DNA from 3 places in the Exiguobacterium sp. SH1S1 genome. Region 3 is predicted to be linked to each of the others. Evidence: predicted binding sites of a transcription regulator. Region 3 holds the regulator's gene; each other region holds the start of a gene.

The links. The regulator Rex, encoded in region 3, represses fermentation and respiration genes when NADH is low (regulators of the CRP and FNR family bind a similar motif). The targets are predictions, from matches to a motif close to TTGTGAAATATTTCACAA.
Region 1: EVJ23_RS01280 (L-lactate dehydrogenase) is a predicted target of Rex. The motif match lies at 5,027-5,044, and genes of this name have one in related genera.
Region 2: EVJ23_RS10515 (DoxX family membrane protein) is a predicted target of Rex. The motif match lies at 2,895-2,912, and genes of this name have one in related genera.

Annotation. Positions count from the first base shown of each region.
Region 1 covers NZ_SJUZ01000001.1:232,829-240,295, reverse strand. Annotated here, with positions in the region: gene phoU (phosphate signaling complex protein PhoU) at 1-285, shown strand, start outside; gene EVJ23_RS01305 (DUF4912 domain-containing protein) at 406-1,170, shown strand; gene EVJ23_RS01300 (1,4-alpha-glucan branching protein domain-containing protein) at 1,183-3,384, shown strand; gene rpmG (50S ribosomal protein L33) at 3,469-3,633, shown strand; gene EVJ23_RS01290 (5-formyltetrahydrofolate cyclo-ligase) at 3,690-4,244, shown strand; gene EVJ23_RS01285 (DUF92 domain-containing protein) at 4,223-4,993, shown strand; gene EVJ23_RS01280 (L-lactate dehydrogenase) at 5,163-6,119, shown strand; gene EVJ23_RS01275 (rhomboid family intramembrane serine protease) at 6,268-7,326, shown strand; gene EVJ23_RS01270 (M42 family metallopeptidase) at 7,342-7,467, shown strand, end outside.
Region 2 covers NZ_SJUZ01000005.1:92,159-99,625, forward strand. Annotated here, with positions in the region: gene EVJ23_RS10495 (flavodoxin domain-containing protein) at 1-189, shown strand, start outside; gene EVJ23_RS10500 (glycoside hydrolase family 55 protein) at 153-1,751, opposite strand; gene EVJ23_RS10505 (cold-shock protein) at 2,017-2,217, shown strand; gene EVJ23_RS10510 (pyridoxamine 5'-phosphate oxidase family protein) at 2,343-2,756, shown strand; gene EVJ23_RS10515 (DoxX family membrane protein) at 2,951-3,454, shown strand; gene EVJ23_RS10520 (DUF3817 domain-containing protein) at 3,537-3,833, shown strand; gene EVJ23_RS10525 (MFS transporter) at 3,859-5,124, opposite strand; gene EVJ23_RS10530 (helix-turn-helix domain-containing protein) at 5,235-6,425, shown strand; gene EVJ23_RS10535 (S66 family peptidase) at 6,430-7,437, opposite strand.
Region 3 covers NZ_SJUZ01000015.1:3,025-10,491, reverse strand. Annotated here, with positions in the region: gene EVJ23_RS14750 (DUF2599 domain-containing protein) at 1-642, shown strand, start outside; gene EVJ23_RS14745 (hypothetical protein) at 1,023-1,430, opposite strand; gene EVJ23_RS14740 (ABC-F family ATP-binding cassette domain-containing protein) at 1,427-3,328, opposite strand; gene EVJ23_RS14735 (redox-sensing transcriptional repressor Rex) at 3,478-4,134, shown strand; gene EVJ23_RS14730 (twin-arginine translocase TatA/TatE family subunit) at 4,134-4,352, shown strand; gene tatC (twin-arginine translocase subunit TatC) at 4,356-5,144, shown strand; gene EVJ23_RS14720 (hypothetical protein) at 5,284-7,467, shown strand, end outside.

The sequences.
Region 1 (7,467 bases), on a different contig from region 3:
GAACAGTTGATCGATATGCTTGAACTCGCAACCCGTGCCTATCGTAAAGGTGAAGCCAGCCGGGTCCGTGAGTTGAATGAGATGGATAAAGTCATCGATGATCTCAACTTACAGGTGATCAAGCAATATATCGGAAGTCTACCGACGATGACGGTCGGAACGAACGATGTTTATGAGTTTGCAAACATCGCCCGCTATCTCGAACGGATGGGCGACCATGTGACCAATTTCGGGGAACATTTGATTTTTCTCGAAAAAGGGAAGCATTATGATTTAAATCAGTGATAAAAGTGGTAAAGAACAACAGGTCTGTTGTTCTTTACTTTTTTTTTGTGCAGGAGTTCACTGAAAAAGAACGAATACGTAGAGCATATGGATTTTTTTTTGGAAGGGAGCCAGACATAAATGGAAGAGAAAATCGTATCCTTGAAACAACAAGGGCTTACGTTAAAACAGATTGCAGAACAATTAGACATGCCAGTCGGAAAAGTCCAGTACGCATGGCGTAAATGGCGTTCCCAGAACGGTGAGGTCACCAAGCCGACAACCGCTCCTAAAAAATCTTCTAATGAAGGGAAGGATAGAATGAAACGAAACGAGAAAGAAGCTCCAACAGTGGGGCAGGTCGCCTCGACACTCCATCACGAAGAGCCGAAGCAGTCACCGCTCCTTGAAACAGGTCCAGACGGTTTTTGGAAGCTTCCAGACCGCTACGATGTCGACCTCATGCACGCGGTCGTTCAATCCCCGAACGCGGTCTATGTTTTTTGGGAAGTGTCAGACGCTGTGAAAGAGACGCTGACGATGCAGTTCATGCGCCCGTGGGAAGATTTGCCGAAGGCGTTCCGCATCTTAGACATCACCCTGCTCGATTACACATCTGGTCATGCGAACCGGTCTTATACGTTCGAGTTGCCGGAAATGACGAACAGCTGGTTCGTCCGTCCGCTCGACCCGAACACGACGTACGTCTTCGAATTCGGGATTCGGACGATGGAAGGCGAATTTCTTCCGCTCGTCGCCTCGATGCCGATTGATACGCCGCGGAACGAACCGGCAGGAGTCGGACGTTTTGCCGAGCCGGTCAGACGTTGGCAATTCGGTGAAGTCGAGTCACCAGAACTACTCGATACGTTACCAAAATATTCTGCATACCGCTGCGTACGCTGAGGAGGACACACTATGAAACCAGGTTATTTTTCACTCGTCCTACATGCCCATCTTCCGTACGTGAGGCATGAAGAGAAACACCGGCTAGAAGAACGCTGGGTATATGAAGCCATCTCCGAGACATACATCCCGATTCTGTGGCAAGTCGATCGACTTCAACGGCCCCTGCATTGGACGGTCAGTATCTCTCCGCCCGTCATCGAAATGCTCGCCGACCCACTCGTCCAAGATCGCTATCTCGGGCATTTAGATGAGATGCTTGAACTGATCTCAATCGAACTGGCTGAGGGTCGGAGCGAACAAGAAGTCGAGACGCTTCATTTTTACGAACGCCGTTATCAAGACTTGAAGAACACGTTCCTCCATTGGGAGAAAAATTTGAACCATGCGTTCCGTACATATCGTGAGCAAGGCTTCATCGATATGGTCACATGTACGGCGACACACGGTTTCAACCCGCATCTGTTCACCGATCAGGCGGCACGGGCCGAGATTCGGACTGGATTGAACTGCTTCGAGCGGCATTACGGCTTCCGTCCGACCGGCATTTGGTTACCGGAATGTGCGTATACGCCAGGAGTCGACCGCATCCTCTATGAGGAAGGGATTCGCTACACGTTCGTCGATGAGCACGCGTTGCTCGAAGCCGACCCGACGCCGGACAAAGGCATCGGTGCGCCTGTCTATTCGCCGCACGGAGTCGCTTTATTCCCACGTGATCAAATCATCTCCGGGAAGATTTGGAGTTCGATGATCGGTTATCCGGGGCATCCGGACTATCGCGAGTTTTATCGCGATCTCGCCTACGACCGGGACTGGGAATACATTCAAGCGTTCATGCATCCAGAGGGCATCCGCTTCGACACAGGTCTGAAGATGCATCGCATCACGGGCGACAGCGACGAAAAAGACTTTTACGTCCGCGGATGGGCCGAACATCAAATCGATAATCACGCGACCGATTTCGCGGAGACGCTCGCGGCGCATTTAGAAGCGCACGGTGGACAAACGTTCCCGCCGTTCCTCGTCACGGCACCGTTTGACGCCGAACTGTTCGGCCATTGGTGGTTTGAGGGCCCTGAATTTTTAGGGCAAGTCGCAGAGCGACTAGAGGCATACGGGATTGAGACGATCACGCCGGCACTCTTCCTCGAGCGTCATTTCCAAGACCTGCAAACAGTACAAGTTTCGATGAACACGTGGGGCCGGAAAGGTTACGGCGATGTGTGGATCAACGAACGCAACGAATGGATGCTCAGACATTTGCACACGATGGAGACGCAACTCGTCAAAGACGTGGCCGACTATCGGAACACCTCGCCACTCGCCGACCGGGCTTTGAGACAGCTCATTCGTCATTATGTGCTCTCAGTCTCGAGCGATTGGGCGTTTATCTTGGACGGCCAGACGACGGCGCAATACGCCGCCGAACGTTTCCGCGAACATACCCGCCTGTTTGCCGAACTCGAGACGGCGCTCTACGAAGGCAAGCTATCGGATCGCTTGCTAGACGAGCACTACACGGTCTATCCGTTCTTAGACGACGTGGATATTGATATCGATACGTTCCTATCTCCACACGACTATTATGTGACGCAGGAGCGTGGCGAAGAAGGTGAGGTCATTCTCGTCCTCACGCCAGAATATACAGGCAATATAGTGGGCGACCTCGGTCACCGCGTCGTCGCTGAAGTCGAGGCACGAGCGGCTGACGGGGAGACCGTTTACGTCCTCACGCCGCACAGTGAAGGATTGCCTGAATATGAGCGCCACAATCGCGTGCACGTGTACCGGGTCCCACTCACGAGTCCGTTTCTAGAGCATGTCATGAACCAAATCGCTGCTCAGAACGTCGCCTACGTGAAACTCGTCCAACAGTTACAGACGATGGTCAACTTCAAAGCGGTCCATCATTTTGATTGGATGACGATTCCAGCGGCACGTTCACTTGCGAAGTCACTAGATGTTCCGTTATACTCAACTATGTTGTCATTTGAAACGACCCGCAACCCGCACGGGCACGGTGGCCTGTTCGATGCGATCCATCGCATTGAGAACGGCGTCCTCTCGGAAGCTGATACGGTTTATGTCGGTGAACAGCTCTCGATCGAGGAGCTCGCGACGCGGTATGTGATCGGCGATAACGTAAAAACGTGCCTACCGCTCGACGCGTCACCGTACGGGCAGAAACGTTTGAAAAAGAACGTGAAATAACCTTGCTTTTTCAAAAAAAACTTGGTAGGATAATTGAGTATGCTTAGACTGTAAAGCAAAAGCACTTGATACAACATTAGTAAGATGGGAGTGAAAGATATGCGCGTTAAAATCACACTAGCTTGCACAGAAACAGGCGATCGCACGTACATCACGAAGAAAAACAAACGTAACAACCCAGAGCGCCTCGAATTGCGCAAATACAACCCACGTCTCCGTCGTCACACGCTTTACCGCGAAGTGAAATAATTGAGACCGGCCGTCACTCATGTGGCGGCCTTTTTTTTCGATAGGAGGAATAACAAATGACAGCTAAACAAGAGCTCCGAAAAGCGGTTCATGTGAATATTCGCGTGCTCACCGATCGTGACGGGCGTGATGAAGCGATCCTACATACCGTGGCGTCGCTCCCTGAGTGGCAACAAGCGTATACGGTCGCACTCACATTGTCACTCGACCTTGAAGTGAATACGCGTCCGCTCATCGATACAGCTTTAAAAGCAGGAAAATCGGTGTTGGTGCCGAAAGTAACGAAACAGGGGCTCACGTTCCACGAAATCAGGACGTTCAGCGACCTCGAGCCGGGGGTAATGGGTATTCTCGAGCCGACGACCGCGGAAACCGACCTCGACATCGATGTCTGTATCGTCCCAGGCCGTGTCTTTGACCGTTCTGGATATCGGATCGGTTGGGGCGGGGGTTATTACGACCGTTTCTTAGCGACATATCGCGGTGCGACAATCGCGCTCGCCTACGACGTACAAGTGCTCGACGAAATACCGATCGAACCACACGACATACCTGTCGAACTGATCGTGACAGAAAGGGAAATGATTCGATGCTCTCAATCGTCCTCGTAACTTGTCTAGTTGCACTGGCCGGATATCGTCTCCGGTCGTTGACGTTCTCTGGGGCGATCTTGACGATCGTGACAGGGACGGTCATCGGGTTTGGTTTTGGCTGGTTCGGGCTGTACTTGCTCGGTGTGTTCTTTTCGACGTCCTCGCTCGCTTCAAAATATCGCGCCCGCGACAAGGCGTCGGTCGATGACATCGTCGAAAAATCCGGACCGCGTGACTTCGTGCAAGTGCTTGCGAACGGAGGAATCGCTATGCTCACCGCCGTCGGAATGGCGATGACTTCGAACGAGGCGTGGCTATTCGCTTACGTCGTTTCAATCGCGGCGGCGACGAGTGACACGTGGGGGTCGGAGTTCGGCGTCCTCGCATCGCGCCGACCGCGCTCTATTTTGACATTGCGTGAAGTTGAACCGGGGACGAGCGGTGGGGTGTCACCGTTCGGTACGCTCATGTCCGTCGCCGGCGCGACGATCATCGTCTTGGCATCGCTCCCGTTCTTAAACATAACGATGGGCACGCTATTTCTATTGATTGCGCTCGGTCTGAGCGGCAGCGTCGTCGATACGTTGCTCGGTGCGACCGTGCAACGTAAGTATCGCTGTCGGACGTGCCGAAAACTGACGGAGAAAAAGCTGCATCACGGTGAAGCGACCGACTATGTATCTGGATGGCGCTTTCTCGGCAACGACGCCGTTAATTTCTTGGCGATCGCCTCCGCGGCAGCGATTGGTTTTCTTGTTTTCGCCTAAGGGTAGTACAGAGAATGAGGATGTTTCAAACGAATGTGAATTTTGTCACAATATTGCCAAACTGAAAACGGTTTCTCTTGTATTGACTGTTTGTGAATGATGTTACAATCTAGGTGTAACAGACAAAACAAAAACATGAAACAGATTGTTTGAAGGGTGGAAAAACAACATGGAAACATTAAATCATGCAAAAGTAACACGGGTCGCTCTCGTCGGGGCCGGAGCGGTCGGTGCAAGCTTCGCGTATCAATTGACGACAGCGAGCCTATGTGAAGAACTCGTCATCATCGATATCAACAAGGCGAAGGCAGAAGGCGAAGCGATGGACTTGAACCACGGCGTCTCGTTCGCTTCGTCACCGATGCGCGTCTGGGCTGGAGATTACACGGACTGCGGTGCTGCAGATATCGTCGTCATCACGGCTGGCGCTCCTCAAAAACCAGGTGAGACACGTCTCGACCTCGTTGAGAAAAATGCGAAAATCATGAAATCGATGATCACTGAAATCATGGCTTCTGGCTTCGACGGTATCATCATCCTCGCATCAAACCCGGTCGATATCATGACACACTTGGCTTGGAAATACTCGGGTCTTCCGAAACATCGCGTCTTCGGTTCAGGGACTGTACTCGATACGTCACGCCTCCGCTACATGCTAGGTGATTACTTCAACGTCGATCCGCGCAACTGCCACGCTTACATCATGGGTGAGCATGGCGATACCGAGTTCGCGGCGTGGAGCAACGCCCGGATTTACGGCAAATCGGTCGAACAGTTGCTCGAAGAGAACGACGAGTATACGTGGGAAGACCTTGAAGACATCTACGTCAACGTTCGTGACGCTGCGTACCACATCATCGAACGTAAAGGCGCGACGTACTATGCGATCGGTCTCGGCTTGCTTCGTCTCGTCAAAGCGGTGCTCCGTAACGAGAACACGCTACTCACGGTCGGTGCCTACTTGGACGGAGAGTACGGCTTGAACGATATTCATATCGGTGTGCCGGCAATCATCAACCGCCAAGGCGTGCGTCAAGTCGTCGAAATCGAATTATCAGAAGAAGAGAAGCAGAAAATGCTCCATTCGGCAGACGTGTTGTTGAAAACGATGCAACCTGTTTTATAATATATTCGCGATATAGACGTAGTCGGCGTATGCCGGCTACGTTTTTTATGTGTTGGTACGGACGCCGGACAGATTCAGAAAGCGCCAACTTTTGTCGTCATGATCGAATTGGATTACAATTAAGACAGAAGGAAAGGAGGGGATTCAGTTGACGCAACCGGGATGTTTTTGGGAAGACATTTACCATGCGGTCGAGGCGGGCGGTCGGGTCGAAGGTATACTCGAGCCTTCGCGCGCGCTGCTATTGTTCGACACGAAAGCTGGAGACCTCTATCACCTGTACATAAAGACGGATAAGGCGTGGGCAAACCATGTCGCGATCGAGATCGAGGCGGTCATGAGCTCGTTCCGACTCGCACGACTCGGGCGTGCGAAGCTTCACGTTCATATATACGGCGACCCTCTCGTCGATGAGGAGCGACTTGAGACGTTGTCGTTCCAAGTCGCGGCCAAGGTGAGACTCGACAGGCACGCGTGTGGCGATGAACAAGATGAGACCCGGTTTCGGTCGCTCGCGCTCGCACTCGATAAACAGCGAAAAGCCGAACTGAAGAAGCGATTCTCATTCGGTGAACCGCAACTCGTCTATGCGCTCATGATGTTGACGTTTGTCGTCATGTGGCTCGCCGAATCGCTCGGCTCGACGCTCGATCCGAACACGCTCATCCGATTCGGCGCCAAAGTCAATCCGCTCATCGACGATGGCGAATGGTGGCGCCTCGTCACACCGATGTTCCTTCATATCGGCTGGTTTCATTTTGCGATCAACATGTTCGCGCTCTGGTCGCTCGGCCCGCTCGTCGAACGCATGTATGGGTCACCGAGGTTCTTGACGATCTATCTGTTGGCGGGCGTCATCGCGTCGACCGCCTCCTACGCGTTCAGTGAGGCGATTTCGGCCGGGGCGTCCGGCGCATTGTTCGGTCTCGTCGGCGCACTGCTCTATTTCGGACTGCGTGACCGCTCGCTGTTCATGAAGACGCTCGGCCCACCGCTGTTTATTATGTTAGGATTAAACGTAGGGCTCGCCTTCGTCCTCGGTGCCAGCTTGGACCACTCGGCCCATGCCGGGGGCCTCATCGGTGGATTTTTGATGGCGGGCGTGGTCGGATTACCTGATGAAACGACAAAAAAATGGCGCCTGTTGTTCACGGCGCTAGCAGTTTTATTGACCGGGACACTATACTGGCTCGGATATCATCGATGACAAAGGAGTAACAACATGATTGATACGTTAAAACGATTAGTAGAGATCCCGAGTCCTTCTGGAATGACGCACGAAGCAGTCAGTTACGTCGAACGTGAGCTCACGGACCTCGGGGTTGAGACGAGCCGGTTGAGAAAAGGT
Region 2 (7,467 bases), on a different contig from region 3:
GCACACGCCTACTTCGTCGAAGTCGTCGGCAGCGGCTATGACTTTGAGCGGATGGGCTTCCTCGACAAAGCCATCGTCCGGATGATGGCCAAACAGACGGTCAGTTCGCTCAATTTGGACGAAGCACGGTTGAATGAGCTCGTCGAGTCGGCTCAAGCGTCACTTCGCACCCGATCTGAGAAACCATAAGCGAATAAGTCGTGCGCTTCGACCGGGCTACTCGTGGAGATGAGGACATCTCCACTTTTTTGTTCGCCTTCGATGTGTTTTAGCACGACGTTAGCGAGCTGTCCGCCGATCTTTACAGAGATCGGGGCCGAATTCCGGCACGTGACATCTTCGATTGTGACGTGATCGGTCCGGTTGTCGCCGCCGAACAGTTCGATGTCGGCGCGGCTGGAAACGAACCCGCTTGTGGCGATCCGTTTTAATTGAACGTTCCGAGACTTATACTGGACGGCGAGCGCTGGATGTCCTGTATAATCATAGGACGGGTCACCGATTGCCGTAAAGCCATGGATCAATACGTCTTGATACGCCGATATGACGAGGCTACGGGGCGACGACTTGGCGTATAGCTTCGAGCGTACCGGTTCAATCGATAGTAAATTCGTCCCTGAGATGAACCGCGCCGTCTTCGACTCGGGATCGTCGGCTAAGTGGTGCCCGATGTGGCGAAAATTGAAGGACCGGTTATCACGATACGAGACGTGCCCAAAAATATGGACGTCATGGGCGGCCGAGGACGTACCGTGGGCTTTCACCTCGACGCCTCCAAAACAACCTTCCGTCATATTGTTGACGAGCACGACGTGACGCGAACCGTCATCGACCTCGATGCCGTTTGAATTGGAGAAGCCGTGGGCGTGCGTACGTCCGTGCGGGTGATGACAGTAGCAGTTCGTGATGTAGATGGCGTCGCTATGATGCGTCGTGATGCCGTCGTCCCCATAATTCGTCGCCTCGCAGCGGTCGAGCCAGATGTAGCGGCTGCCTTTTTTGGCACGCAACCCGTCCCCGAGGTAATGGTAGTGAGGGGCGGTGATATCGAACGCGTGCAGCCCGGCACCTTTGGCGGTGACGTGATGGACCCAGCCGAATTTGACGTGGGCGAACGTCAACGCGCTCGAAGCCGTGTCTCCACTCGACGTCCGATCGACGTCGCCAAGGCGCTCGACGTTCCAGTCGAGCGTCAGATGGGCGACCTCGATGTGATGGTTCCCATAAAACGGTGTCGCATTTCGCAGCAGCCGGCGATGCTTCGGTATGCCGTCTGCCAAGCGTAATACCGTGTCCTGCTGTCCCGCACCTTCGAGCACGCAGTTCGAGGGGATCCGGACGCCACGGACGATATAGACACCGGCCGGCACGTGGACGTGGCGGTTCGACCGAAGCGCGAGCCGGAATGCGAGCGTGCAGTCCGTCTTGCCGTCCCCGACGGCCCCGTAATCGGTCACGTCGACGTGATGGCGTGTCGTCTGCAGTAAATTCAAATGTTCCGCGTCGAGACGACGCATCCAGACGGGCCGGACGAGATCGTCGACGACCTCGAGCGGGAGTGCACTCGTCACCGGTGTGATTCGTTCCGTCATCGGCAAGTGGGAGCGGTACGACTTCGATTGGTCAGGATAATGATCGTGTCGCGTCGCTTGATGCCAAGCGAGCGTCTCCGTCAATAGCTCATCTGTCGACCAGGCCGCGTGACGGGCGATGGTGGCAGCGATATGCGTGCGGTCAATTTGATTCATCATATGAGTCGTCCTCCTAACGTTCACTACATGTGATGTACCCGTTTTGAAATTATTTTTAGCAAACCGAAGTATTTAGTAGACAGAAGCATTTATCCATGGTATATTACATATGTGCTTAATTAAGAATAGCTGGAAACATAATTCACAATCGCTTGGGATTATTTTTCATGAAAGATAATCCAACAAGTTTTGTGCTTTTTTTTGGTCAGTTTTTTCTAGTAAGGCACTACTAGAACGCACAGCGTTTATTTCAGGAGGGTTCATTATGAACACAGGTAAAGTAAAATGGTTTAACTCAGAAAAAGGTTACGGCTTCATCGAAATGGAAGGCGGAGACGACGTATTCGTACACTTCTCAGCAATCCAAGGCGACGGCTTCAAGACACTTGAAGAAGGCCAAGCAGTAACTTTCGAAATCACTGACGGAGCTCGTGGCCCACAAGCTTCTAACGTTGAAAAAATCTAATCTTCCTTTCCAAGGAATTTTATAACCTGCTCGCTTCGGCGAGCAGGTTTTTTCGTGTCTTCGTGTTTAATCAAGTGCCGCAAGGGAATGATTATACGAGTGACTATGATAAGGGGGCTTTTTAAATGGATGCTAAAACAACGGCACAACAAATTCTAGATGCAAGCAACGTCGGAACGATGGCCACGGTATATAAAGGGAAGCCGCACAGCCGATACATGACGTTTTTCCATGACGGTCTGACACTCTATACGGCAACCTCGAAAGATACGGATAAAGTCGATGAGTTGAAGAACAATCCGTACACGCACGTCTTGATCGGCTACGACGGGGACGGGGTCGGCGACACGTATCTCGAGATTTTAGGAGAGACGACGGTGTCTGATGACGAGTCGATGAAAGAAAAAGTGTGGAACGAGAAACTCGAGGGCTGGTTCGATGGGCCTGATGATCCAAAACTCGTCATTTTAAAAATCTCACCGCAATCGATGCGTGTGATGAATAAAAAAGGCCAACCGCCACAACAAGTTGATCTTTAAATCAGTGGAAGCAATGTCTCGAGCAGACGTTGCTTTTTTTGGTGCAATTTCCAAAAAGTGACTGACCTGTGACACACATATGAACGAAACGTGAACTATTGTCTCAAACTATGTGAAAACATGAACATGGGTGATATATTGTGAATGTAATCACATATAAGCCATTATTCAACCATTCAAAAGGAGGAATTATCATGTTCACAAAGTTTTGGAAAAACCACAACATCGCAACCGGCATCTTGACGGTGTTACGGATCTGGCTCGGCTATCAATGGCTCACAGCCGGATGGGGTAAAATCACGGGCGGCTTCGGATCAGGCGGTTACCTTCAAAACGCAGCTTCACTCGCGACGGGAGATCACCCGGCGGTCGCCGGATGGTGGGCAGCTTTCCTTGAAAACTTCGCGATTCCAAACGCAGCACTTTTCGATATCTTAATTCCGTATGGTGAGTTCTTGGTCGGTCTCGGTCTCTTGCTTGGTGCCCTCACACGCAGCGCGGCTTTCTTCGGACTCGTCATGAACATGGCGTTCTTATTGTCAGGGACGGTCAGCACGAACCCGACGATGTTGATCGTATCGGTCTTGATTCTCGTCGCGGGCTACAACGCAGGCAAAATCGGCGTCGATGGTTTGTTCCTCCGCCGCTTCGTCGAAACGAAAATTGCGCATCGTTCACCAAATCGTCAAATAGCCTAACGACTTTCTAACGTTCTCCTGTGACAAACTTCACCTCTATCGGCTACGATGAACGTAGCATCGATTAAAAAGGAGAACGGATATGAACGCAACTCGATTCAAATGGCTCGGCTATACAGAGGGGATGTCATTCCTGCTCTTATTGTTGATCGCAATGCCGCTTAAGTATTTGGCTGGCATGCCGCTAGCCGTCAGCATCGTCGGTGCGGCCCATGGTTTCCTGTTCGTCGCTTACGTGGCGGCAGCGGTTTACATGGCGTGGCGCTTCAACTGGGGCTTCAAAGTGTTAGTCCTCGCGGTCATGGCTTCGGTCATCCCGTTCGGACCGTTCTTGTTAGAGAAACGAGTCCTTCCATCAACAGAGAAGACATCGAACTGAAAAACGTTCGATGTCTTTTTTTCGTTCATTGATGTGTCGGCGCGCTTTCGACTTCAGCCAGTACCGTCGCTTTTTCAGCCGCGATATCGTGACGGATGCGATGCATCGCGAACAGCGTGATCGAAAGCAGGCATACCATGCAAATCGCATAAAGTGACGTGACCGACATCCATTCGCTCAATAACCCGAACGACACGAAACCGAGCGGGGTGATCCCCATCGCGAGCGATTCGAGGACGCCCATGACACGACCGAGGTAGCTTGGTTCCGTGTTCGTCTGCAAAAACAGTTGGATGGGAATATTGACGCGGATGATGAAGAAACCGCTCAACAAAGCGAATCCGGTGAGGAAGACGATGGCGGGTGTGACCGAGAAGTCAAAATAGAGCGGAACGGCCGGGCCGATAAAGAGGCAACTCATGACGATAAGCGATGTGCGGACCGTCGCTAGACGATACTTGATCTTAAAGAACGGCAGCGCGTGGGCAAGAGAGGCGACTAAAAATCCGACTGCGAACATACTTTCTAAAAAGCCGAACTGGAGCGGGCTGACCCCGATCTGTTGCAAGGCGGCAATCGGGAACAGTACTTCCGAAGCCACGAAGAAGAAGTTGAGGAACGCCGCAAGAATCGTCAGCGTCCATAGCACGCGTTGGCGTTTCAAATAGCGGAAACCGGAGCGGACGTCGTCCCACGTCGATTGATCGGTGGAAGCATGTTCATACGCTTGGAATGTGAGACGTGAGGCGAACAGGGCGGCAATGAGGAACAAGAGGGATGAGCTGAACAAGAACGCTGAAATCGGTAATAGCTTGAACAGCGCCCCGGCTAAAAGTGGCGTACCAATACTTGAGACGGAAATGATACTTTGGATGAGCGAATTGGCGCGTTGAAGCCCGTCTTCGTCGAACAGGAGTGGAATCGAACTCGTCAACGTGACAGACAAGAAAGTGGAGACGATAGAAAGCAGACATGTAATAATCAAGAAAGCAGGAACGCCGAACGTCCAAATGAGGCTCGCGGCCCCGGCCAAGAAGAACAATAGCCCGTTGACCGATTCCATCGTGATGATGACGCGTTTTCGGTTCAATTTGTCGGCATATGCACCGGCAAACGGTGATAATAGAACACGAGGCAACGTCCCGGCCAGTAAGACGAGGGCGAACTGGAGCCCGGAACCGGAAGTTGTCAGCACCGTCAATCCGGCGACGAACGTGAATAGACTGGAAGCGAATAACGACATGAATTTCCCGAGCAACAACACGTGCAAGTTCGAGGTAGAAGTAGTCATACATAGTCTCCTTTGCAATTAAGTTCAATGTGATTTAACATTATAATAGACGACGAAAAGAGATTTGTAAACAATAAGTTCAATTAAATTTAACTTTTAAGAGGTGCTCTATGATTGGACAGCGGATTAAGACGTTACGAAAAGAAAAAAAGTTGACGCAAAGTCAACTCGCAGACGGCATCATCACGAAATCGATGCTCAGTATGATTGAGAACGGGAAAGCCGAAATGTCGATGCGCAGTCTGCGCGAGATTGCCAAGCGGTTGGACGTGTCGGTGCAGTCGTTACTTGTCGATCCTCGCGAGGCAGGCTTACAAAAAATCGTTGAAGAGATTGAATATATGCAAGGAAGTCTTAACTCATGGGAAGATGAAGCTGTTCAAAAGGCTCTCACACCCTACTTAGACTTAGAGATGAACTCGGTATGGCAAGGGAAGGCTTACACATTACTTGCGGACAGTATGTTTTATAGTGGAAATCAACAAAAACTTCTGGAGTTGTATGATCGAGCGATTACGGTGTTCGAACGGGTCGAGGAGAAAGAAGAGCTGATCATGGCTCGCATTAGCCAAGCCTTTTATTTACTCATGTGGAATCGTTTTGACGATGCGATTGAACGCATCGACACGATTGAATTGATTGATTCGAGAAGTATGAAAACGAAAACTCGCGTCGAGTTTAGTATGCTCATGGTGTTTCGAAATATGTTGTATGACGATGATTTGCCAGGTGCGGTTCGTCGTCTCGAAGATACACTTGATTATATGAAGCGGACGAAAATATATTATCGCGTCGATGATGTGTACCGCACGATTGCGATTTGTGCGCTTTATTTGAAAGACGAAGCGGTGATTATCGATGCGTTGAAAAAAGCAAAACAATATACTGACTTCACTGGAGACGTGACGATGCAAATTCGTCTAGCGATGACAGAAGCGCTATATGCGATTGAGTATCGGAAAATAGACCTTTTACAACAACAGATTGCTGTCATGGATCAGTTGTTAGAAAGCAATACAGAATTCATCGCGGCATTTGAGATGAGTAAAGGTGTCTATTTTGCCCTGACTGGTGAAGTCGAGACAGGCCGGAAATCATTTTTGAAGCTGTTGGAGCATCACGATCAGTGGGCGAAGCACGGGTTTGTCGATCAAGCGATTTACTTTGAAGGGTTATTAATTGGAACGAGTTATGGATGTGGCGATGAATGGGTCCCGTTGATTGAACGAGAGGTCGAGTTGTTCCCAGAAGGGCGTTTTCGAAGCCATCTGACTTCCATGATAAAAAAAATCAAGGGCTGAATTCTCAGTCCTTGAACGTTTGAATGAGCGTGCCTTTCCCGTCCTCGACTTGAATCGAGGCATGGGCACCGTTAATGAGTGTCAGTTGTGGTGGCACGTGCCCGCAGTCGATGTCATAAATGATGGGAACGTTGAGTAGTTCCTGTAGTTCAGCGTAGACGTCTTCTGCCGTATAACCTTGTACCGGTGGTTGGGCATCGCTGCGGCCGAACAAGATGCCTGTCGTATGATCAAACCAACCGGCCCACTTCATTTGAAGCAAGGTCCGTTTGAGTGCCGGTACATCCATCTCGGCGTTCTCGAAATACCAAAGAATCGGTTCATCGTTCAAATGAGTCTGTTGGAACTGAGCGACGTCACCGTAAGGCGTCCCGATCGTATGCAAGAGGACGTCGATACAACCGCCGAGCAGACGACCGGTCGCTTCCGTCCCACCGAGTGATTTCCATTCGGTCGGCTCGGTCAAATGGTAGACGCATGGACTCGGGTTACCGTGCTGCCATTCTTTTTGAAATTGCTCTGAAGACAGTTGAATGACGGTCTCGCCGTGTTTCGTCGATAAGACGTCGAGCCAACGCGAGCTCGTCGCATCCCACGATTCCCCGCGCAGATCGACAAGGTTCGTCCCGTGAGCCGAAGCGATGCCGGTCTTGAGCGTGTAGACGAATAAAAATAAGCTGACGTCAGAGTAGCCGAGCATCCACTTCGCTGGGAGCGTGTCCCAAGCGATTTTATCGAGTAGCTCGAGCAACAAGACGCCGCCCCATGGCGGGATGATCAAATCGACGTCCTCATCGTGGAACAGTCGCGTCAGCTCTTCGGCACGGACTGCGGCCGGCGCCGATTTTGCTTTATGTTGTGTCCAAACAGACGGTTCAAATTGAAGCGTGAAGCCGTGGCGTGCGAACGTCGTCTCGGCGTCGTGAAGTAAACTATGACGCGCGGCTGGTACGCCGGACGAAGGGGCGGTGACGCCGACGTGGCGGCCGGTGAGCTGTGGATAACGAATCATGAGATCCTCCTGTGGATAAGTGATGGGCGG
Region 3 (7,467 bases):
GTGGCTTTAGTAGGAGGTGTCCAAATCCTCTACAACATTGAATCAACTGAGTCGCCAAAAGAATATGTCTTAGATTTAGACATTACTGAAGGTAGTCGAATTATTCACGAAGATGGAGAGTACAAAATTGTGAATGAAAAAGGTGAGGTAGAGGTCTTCATTGGCTCCCCTTGGGCGAAAGACAGTAATGGAAACGAAGTCGAAACATATTATGAGATTAAAGACCAACAGTTGATCCAACATATTGATTATGAAGGAACGGATTATCCTTTAGTCGCTGATCCATTGTTCTGCTCGGATACAATCGATAATACAGCGTCGAAGTATACGGACTCTAATACTTTTTCTGTATATCCACGGACATGTGCACGAACGTATATTACAGCTAGCTATACTTTGGGTGGCGCATTATTAGGCGTTTTTGGGTCAACTGCCATCGGAAAACAGATGTGGTCTGAAGTTGTAGCAGACGCTTCGTATCAAGCGACAAGTACGGCAAACCGCCCGAAGCTCAAAGATCAATTTATCTGTCATGCAGTTAACCCGACTACGATTTGGAAATCATCTTGGAATCTAGATACGAATCGACCGGATGTTTCATTGTTGGATACGTATAAAGCACTTTGTAATCCAGACTATTAAAGGCGAGGTAAACTATGAACATTCAATACTTTGAACCAGATTCGTTATTTTTCATTGTAATCGCGTTGCTAATCCTCTATCCAATCCTTCTTTTAGTAGGGGTGACTACGAGTAAAACAAATCTTATTGGAAAGATTATTTACGGTATTTCAGCATTCTTTTATGCTTACGTGATTTGGTATAGCTACAGCCTAGGCATTTACTTAGACGAGATGTCTGATCCGGCACAAGATGAAGTCATCTTTGGTAGTATAGGATATTTCCATTTAATTTTGTTGGCATTCCCCTACATCTTTTTAACGATGGGTTTTACGTTCAAACAGCATACTCGATCATAATAAAAGAGCGCCTTCCGCTATACGCGGATTGGCGCTCTTTCGTCAGTTTTTCGGTTGTCGATAATTATTTCGATACCACATATTCACCCGGCTCACGACGTAGACGATAAACGCGAGCACCCACATGAACAGCGTCTCTCGATAAAAGTGGCCCCAGACCGAGCCAGGCGCATAAAAGCTATGCACCGTGACATCGATCGGCCAAATGACAAGCCGGATGAACAACGTGCTCATAAGCAAGCCGCTGAAGAGGCTGATGATGATACCGGACCATGTTTGGATGATAAACCCGACGACAATCGGCAGGAAGTAAAATAAAATGATTGGGACGTTCGTCGCCTCGCCACGGATGAGTTCCGAGATATACTCGGTCCCGCTCGGCACGATGTAGACGAACCCGGTCAGGAACGCATGCATCCAATCGATCCGCATGGCACGGGAACGCATCATGAATGGAGTTCCTCCCATTCTGCGAACAGTTCCGTGATCGACTCTTTCGTCGCATCGGACTCAGTCGACAGTTCTTGGGCGCGAGCGAAGTCGTTGAACACGTCCGGTTCGCACAACAGCTGCTCGATTTCTTCAAGCCGCGCTTCGTGGCGCTCGATCGTCAGTTCGATCTCTTCGACCCGCTGTTTCAACCGGCGTTCTTCGCGCTGCTGTTCCTTGTCGGCGCGCTGCTTCTTGACGACGACTTGTTTCGTCTCCTCGCGGGCGAGCCGGGCAAGGTCCTCGAGCTCTTCTTTCTTCTCGACGTAATACGAGTAGTCGCCGAGGTACTCATCGATGCCGTTCGGCGTGATCTCTAAGACACGCGTGGCGAGCCGGTCGATGAAGTAACGGTCGTGGGAGACGAACAGGATCGTCCCGGGATAGTCGACGAGCGCGTTCTCGAGGATCATCTTCGAGTCGAGGTCCAAGTGGTTCGTCGGCTCATCCAAGACGAGCAAGTTCGGCTGCTCGAGCTTGAGCTTGGCGAGCGTCAGCCGGGCCCGTTCGCCGCCGGATAGTTCTTGGACGCGTTTCATGACGTCGTCGCCGCTAAACAAGAACTGGCCGAGCAGACTGCGGACTTCTTGCTCGCGCATGAGCGGCCAATCGTTCCAGATCTCATCGATGACGCGGTTGGCGTCCGACAAGTTCTGTTGTTCTTGGTCGTAGTAGCCGATCTCGACGCCGGTCCCGTAACGGATGTCACCGGTGAGCGGTGGTTGTTGTTTCGTCAACACTTTGAGGAGCGTCGATTTGCCGACCCCGTTCGGGCCGACGAGGGCGACCGACTCGCCGCGCTGCAGTTGGAAACGCAAGTTCTGTGCGATCGGTTCCTCATAGCCGATGGCGAGGTCGCTGCCGCTCAACACATCGTTCCCGCTTTGACGTTTGATCGAGAACGACAACACCGCGCTTCGTTCGTCACCGTCCGGCACGTCCATGCGGTCTATCTTCTCGAGCCGCTTGCGGACGCTTTGGGCGCGTTTCGTCGTCGTCGCCCGGGCAATGTTCCGTTGGATGAAGTCTTGCATCTTGGCGATCTCTTCTTGTTGCGAATCGAACTGTTTCTTCTCTTGCTCGTAGAGCGCGGCCTTCTGCTCGAGGAATTTCGTATAGTTCCCGACGAAGCGGCGGCTGCGGTTGCGTGACAGCTCGTAGACGACAGAGACGACGCGGTCGAGGAAGTAACGGTCGTGGGAGACGATGAGGACGGCACCTTTATAGCCGCTCAAATATTTCTCGAGCCAGCTGAGCGTCTCGATGTCCAAATGGTTCGTCGGCTCATCCAAGATGAGCAGGTCCGGGCTTTGCAGGAGCATCTTCGCTAAGGCAAGACGTGTCCGCTGTCCGCCTGAGAGCGTATCGATCCGACGTTCGAAGTCGTCCGGATAAAACCGCATCCCGTGCAAGATCGAGCGGATCGTCGCTTCGTACTGATAGCCGCCGCGGTCTTTGAACGTGTGTTGCTCCTCGTCATACGCCGCGAGCAGACGCTCGTAGGCGGCCGGGTCGTTCAAGATGCGCTCCGAGCCCATGTCTTGCTCCATCTGGCGGAGCGTCTTCTCTTGTTCGATCAAGTCGGTGAAGACGGTGAGCATCTCGTTCCACATCGTCTCGTTCGATTCTAACCCCGAGTCTTGGGCGAGATAGCCGATCGTCACGTCTTTTGGCTTCATGATGTCGCCCGAGTCATAGTTGTACTCGCCGGCGATGACTTTTAACAGCGTCGACTTGCCGGCGCCGTTGCGGCCGACGAGGGCGACGCGTTCGCCTTCTTGGATTTCTAGTTTGACATTCTCTAAAATCGGCTCGACGCCGAACGATTTGGATAGGTTGTTGACTTGCAGTAGGATCAAGTGAAAAAACCCCTTTCTCTCTGTTTAGTATACTTTATTTCTTCCCCTTTTCAGGTATATTCATTGAGTGCTTATGTGAATTCGTTTACAATCAAGGTGTATGAAATCAGATTCGTTTGAAACGCGTCGTAAAAAGGAGGCTCTTTCCGTTGAGTCAAAACGAACCAAAGATTCCGCAAGCGACAGCCAAACGGTTGCCACTATACTATCGGTTTATCCAAAGCCTACATTCGTCAGGGAAACAGCGTGTGTCTTCTGCTGAACTGAGCGAGGCAGTCAAGGTCGATTCAGCAACGATTCGCCGTGACTTCTCATACTTCGGTGCGCTCGGTAAAAAGGGATATGGCTATAACGTACAGTATCTGTTAGACTTTTTCCGTAAGACGCTGAATCAAGACGAGATTACGAACGTCGCCTTGGTCGGGGTCGGTCATCTCGGGACAGCGTTCGTTAACTATAACTTCCTTAAAAACAATAACACACATATCGTCGTCGGGTTCGACGCGGACGAGACAAAAGTCGGCACGACGATGTCAGGTGTACCGATTCATCACGTCGATGAGATGGAACAGATCATGAAGCAAAACAAGATCGATGTCGCCATCCTCACGGTCCCGTCTGCTTACGCGCAGCCGGTCGCCGATGACTTAATCCGCTTCGGCGTTCGAGGGATCTTGAACTTCACGCCGGCGCGATTGACTGTACCGGACACGGTCCGCGTCCATCATATCGACTTGTCGATCGAACTCCAGTCGCTCATTTACTTTATGCAACACTATCCATCCACTGAGGGGGTCCATCAATAATGGAATTTCTACAATCATCACTCGTCGTCGGCATCCCAGGTGGCGTCAGTATTTTCGTCATCGCCATCATCGCGCTCATCCTCTTCGGGCCGAAGAAATTGCCAGAGTTCGGCCGGGCAGCGGGGCAGACGCTCCGTGAGTTCAAAAATGCCACGAACGGTATGATGAAAGAGCACGACGAGACCGACAAGAAAGAAATTGAGAAGAAAGAGCAGTAAGCCATGAGCCATCAACCTGATCAAGAACGGGCAATGTCCGATCACTTGACAGAGCTGCGGAGACGACTGATGCTGTCGGCATTTGTCGTCTTTGCCTTCTTCCTGATCGCTTTGCCGAGTGTCAAATACGTGCTCGCCTATCTGCAGGCGGACCTCGTCGAACGAGGGCTCGAGCTGAACGCCTTTGGGGTCGCGGACCCGCTCATGATTTACTTGAACTTGGCGCTCGTCATCGGGCTCGTCGCGTCGGGTCCATTTCTACTGTATCAACTGTGGGCGTTCGTCGCACCTGGTCTGCATCCGAATGAACGAAAATGGACGCTCGCCTATATCCCGGTCATCTTTATCTTGTTCCTCATCGGTCTCGCATTCGCCTATTATTGGTTGTTCCCGCTCGTCCTCGATATCTCGACGGACCTCGGGCAAGACCTCGGTCTGACGCAAATCATCGGGGCGACGAACTATTTCACGTTCCTGTTGCAACTGACGATCCCGTTTGGACTGTTGTTCCAACTTCCGGTCGTGACGATGTTCTTGACGCGCATCGGTGTCGTGACGCCGTACTTCCTCTCAAAAATTCGGAAGTACGCCTACTTCGCCTTGTTCGTCATCGCGGCATTCATCACGCCGCCGGATTTGACGTCGCACCTCATGGTGTCGCTGCCGCTCTTCTTCCTATACGAGATCAGCTTATCGATCTCGCGCGTGACGTACCGTGGTGTGCTCCGACGTGAGAAAGAGGCGATGGTGAAAGAACAGATGGATTTGATGAAGCAAATGAATGAGAAGTGAACACTACGTCATGAGACGTGGTGTTTTTTTAATTTTAGGGCTATTAAATTTTGAAAAAACAACTTAAAATTAGGAAGGTTGAATTAAAAATGGATTATTTTTGAAAGTTATGTATTCATAAACAGAAATGAGGAGAACGATGAACAAATGGTTATGGAGCATACTCGTTGTGCTCGTCATGGTGGCAGCGCCCGGATTAGACGTTCGGGCAGAGGGTTATGCCAAGCCTGAAGTCATTCCGGCAGGAGAAGTGGTAGGAAATAGTGAATATGTGTGGCGCTCAGGAGATCCTGAGACGCTCGTCCATGTGAAGACCGGTGAAGTCTATACATTACCGATTCGAGTGTCCGTCTTGCACAACATTCACGCAGTCGGGGACGGTCGATTTATTTTGGAAGGGTGGCAACAATGGATGGTATGGGATATCCATACCGATTCAGGTTCAAGCTTTCCGATTGAGCCGGGAAGCGGTCTGGATGCAGTCGTTGCGATCAATCAGTCGGCGGAAACAGTTTTATGGACCGACGACAAAAAATATGTCACCACGTCGATGGCAGGGGACATCCTCGGGTCGATCACTAAAGAGAGTATGTATGAAGCATACGGACTGCTCGACGACGGAAATGTCCTCGCATTCGTGGATGGCCAAATCACGAAACGGACAGTGACGGGTGAAGTGCTCGAGACGCTTGGTTCATATACGGGCCAGGTGAGGGGAGCGTCGTTGATCAAGGGAGCGAACCAGTGGGTCGTCACAAAATCCGGTGACTGGGAACATCTCAATATATTCGATATAGCGACGAAACGATGGATTGAGAAATATGCGCCAGACGTAAGGAATCTAAGTTGGAAAGACGGCGTATACTACTTCACGATTCGAAAGATGTACACGACGTTTTATGTCAGTTATAACGTGGCGACGAATGAGTGGCGAGAAGCGCCGATCGATGACGCGGACGTCCGACAGCACGGACCGTGGTATGTCTTTTCTGAAAACCGCACGGTAGGTTATACGCCGGAGTCGTTATGGAAAGCACCATGGAAACTGCTTGTCAACGTGCCGAAAACGACGGCACGTTATGAAGTAGGTCGTCCCTATGAAGTGAACGGAAACGTGACACTTGTTGATGGGACGGTTTTACCTGTCTCGGGTACCGAGTTGAAGGCCCGTTTAGTCTACCAAGACGATCCATTCGTCTGGGAGCAAAACAAACTGACGCTGCAGACGAATGGTTCTTATGACATGATTTTCGAGTGGAATGATTTGGACCGACGCTTAGATTTATGGGCGTCGAATTACGTACCCCTCACACTCGATCCACCGTCGGGCGTATTAGGTCCGATCAGTGGGAAGACGGCGCCGAACACGCCGGTGTTTGTCAGCGTGACGAAAAACTTGTATCAATCGAATTCATCGGATTCATTGTTGAACTATCAATCGACGACGGTCCAATCGGATGAATCAGGGCGCTATACGTGGCAACCTGCGCGTTGGTTCACACCGGGATCTCGCGTGACTGTGAAAATCGGTAGTAAGTCGGGCGTGTACGCCGAACCAATCGAACTTCAGACGGTCAAGGAGAGTGAGGACACGTCACCGAACGGCATCTCGGTTCTGACGAAAACGGTCACTTCAGGTGTCACGTTGAAAACGACGCCGAACGCCTCGGTGGATGTGTTGATTCGCAGTGGGAAATACTACGAAGTTTTGAATGAGCAGGCAGATGAGGACGGGCTCGTTTCGATTAAAGAGTTCAATACGATGCCTGTAGACATCGGAACAAAAGTCTACTACAAATTAAAAGAGGCACCCGCTTCAGCGTTCCGGCTCACAACCGTTGAGACAAGAGTGGAACCGCCTGTGTTTTCGTGGACTCGGACACCGTTGATGTATGACAAATCCATCAATGTCACATCGAGTACCGATCAGGCCTATCGCATTTATCGAAATGGTACGCATGTGGCGACAACACGCGCGATGCCGTACACGTTCGACACCCCACTGAAAGAAGGGGAGGTCATTCTCGTCACACGCTCGAGCGGCGATGCGACGTACCAACTCACGAAAAAGGTCCAAGCGTTCACACCGACGCTCAGTGTGACGGACACGCTGATGACGAAGACAGAGGCGACGCTCACGATCAAGAAGACGAGTACGGCGACTGTTCGATTTTACGTGAATGATAAGCTCGTCACGGCGAAACGTCTGTCGACGACGCGATACACGGTCCCGGCCAAACCGGGAGATGTGATTCGTGTCCGAGCGGCGGTCGGATCGAAGTCGCGTGACGTCTCGGTCAATTTGCCGAAGACATCGCTGTCG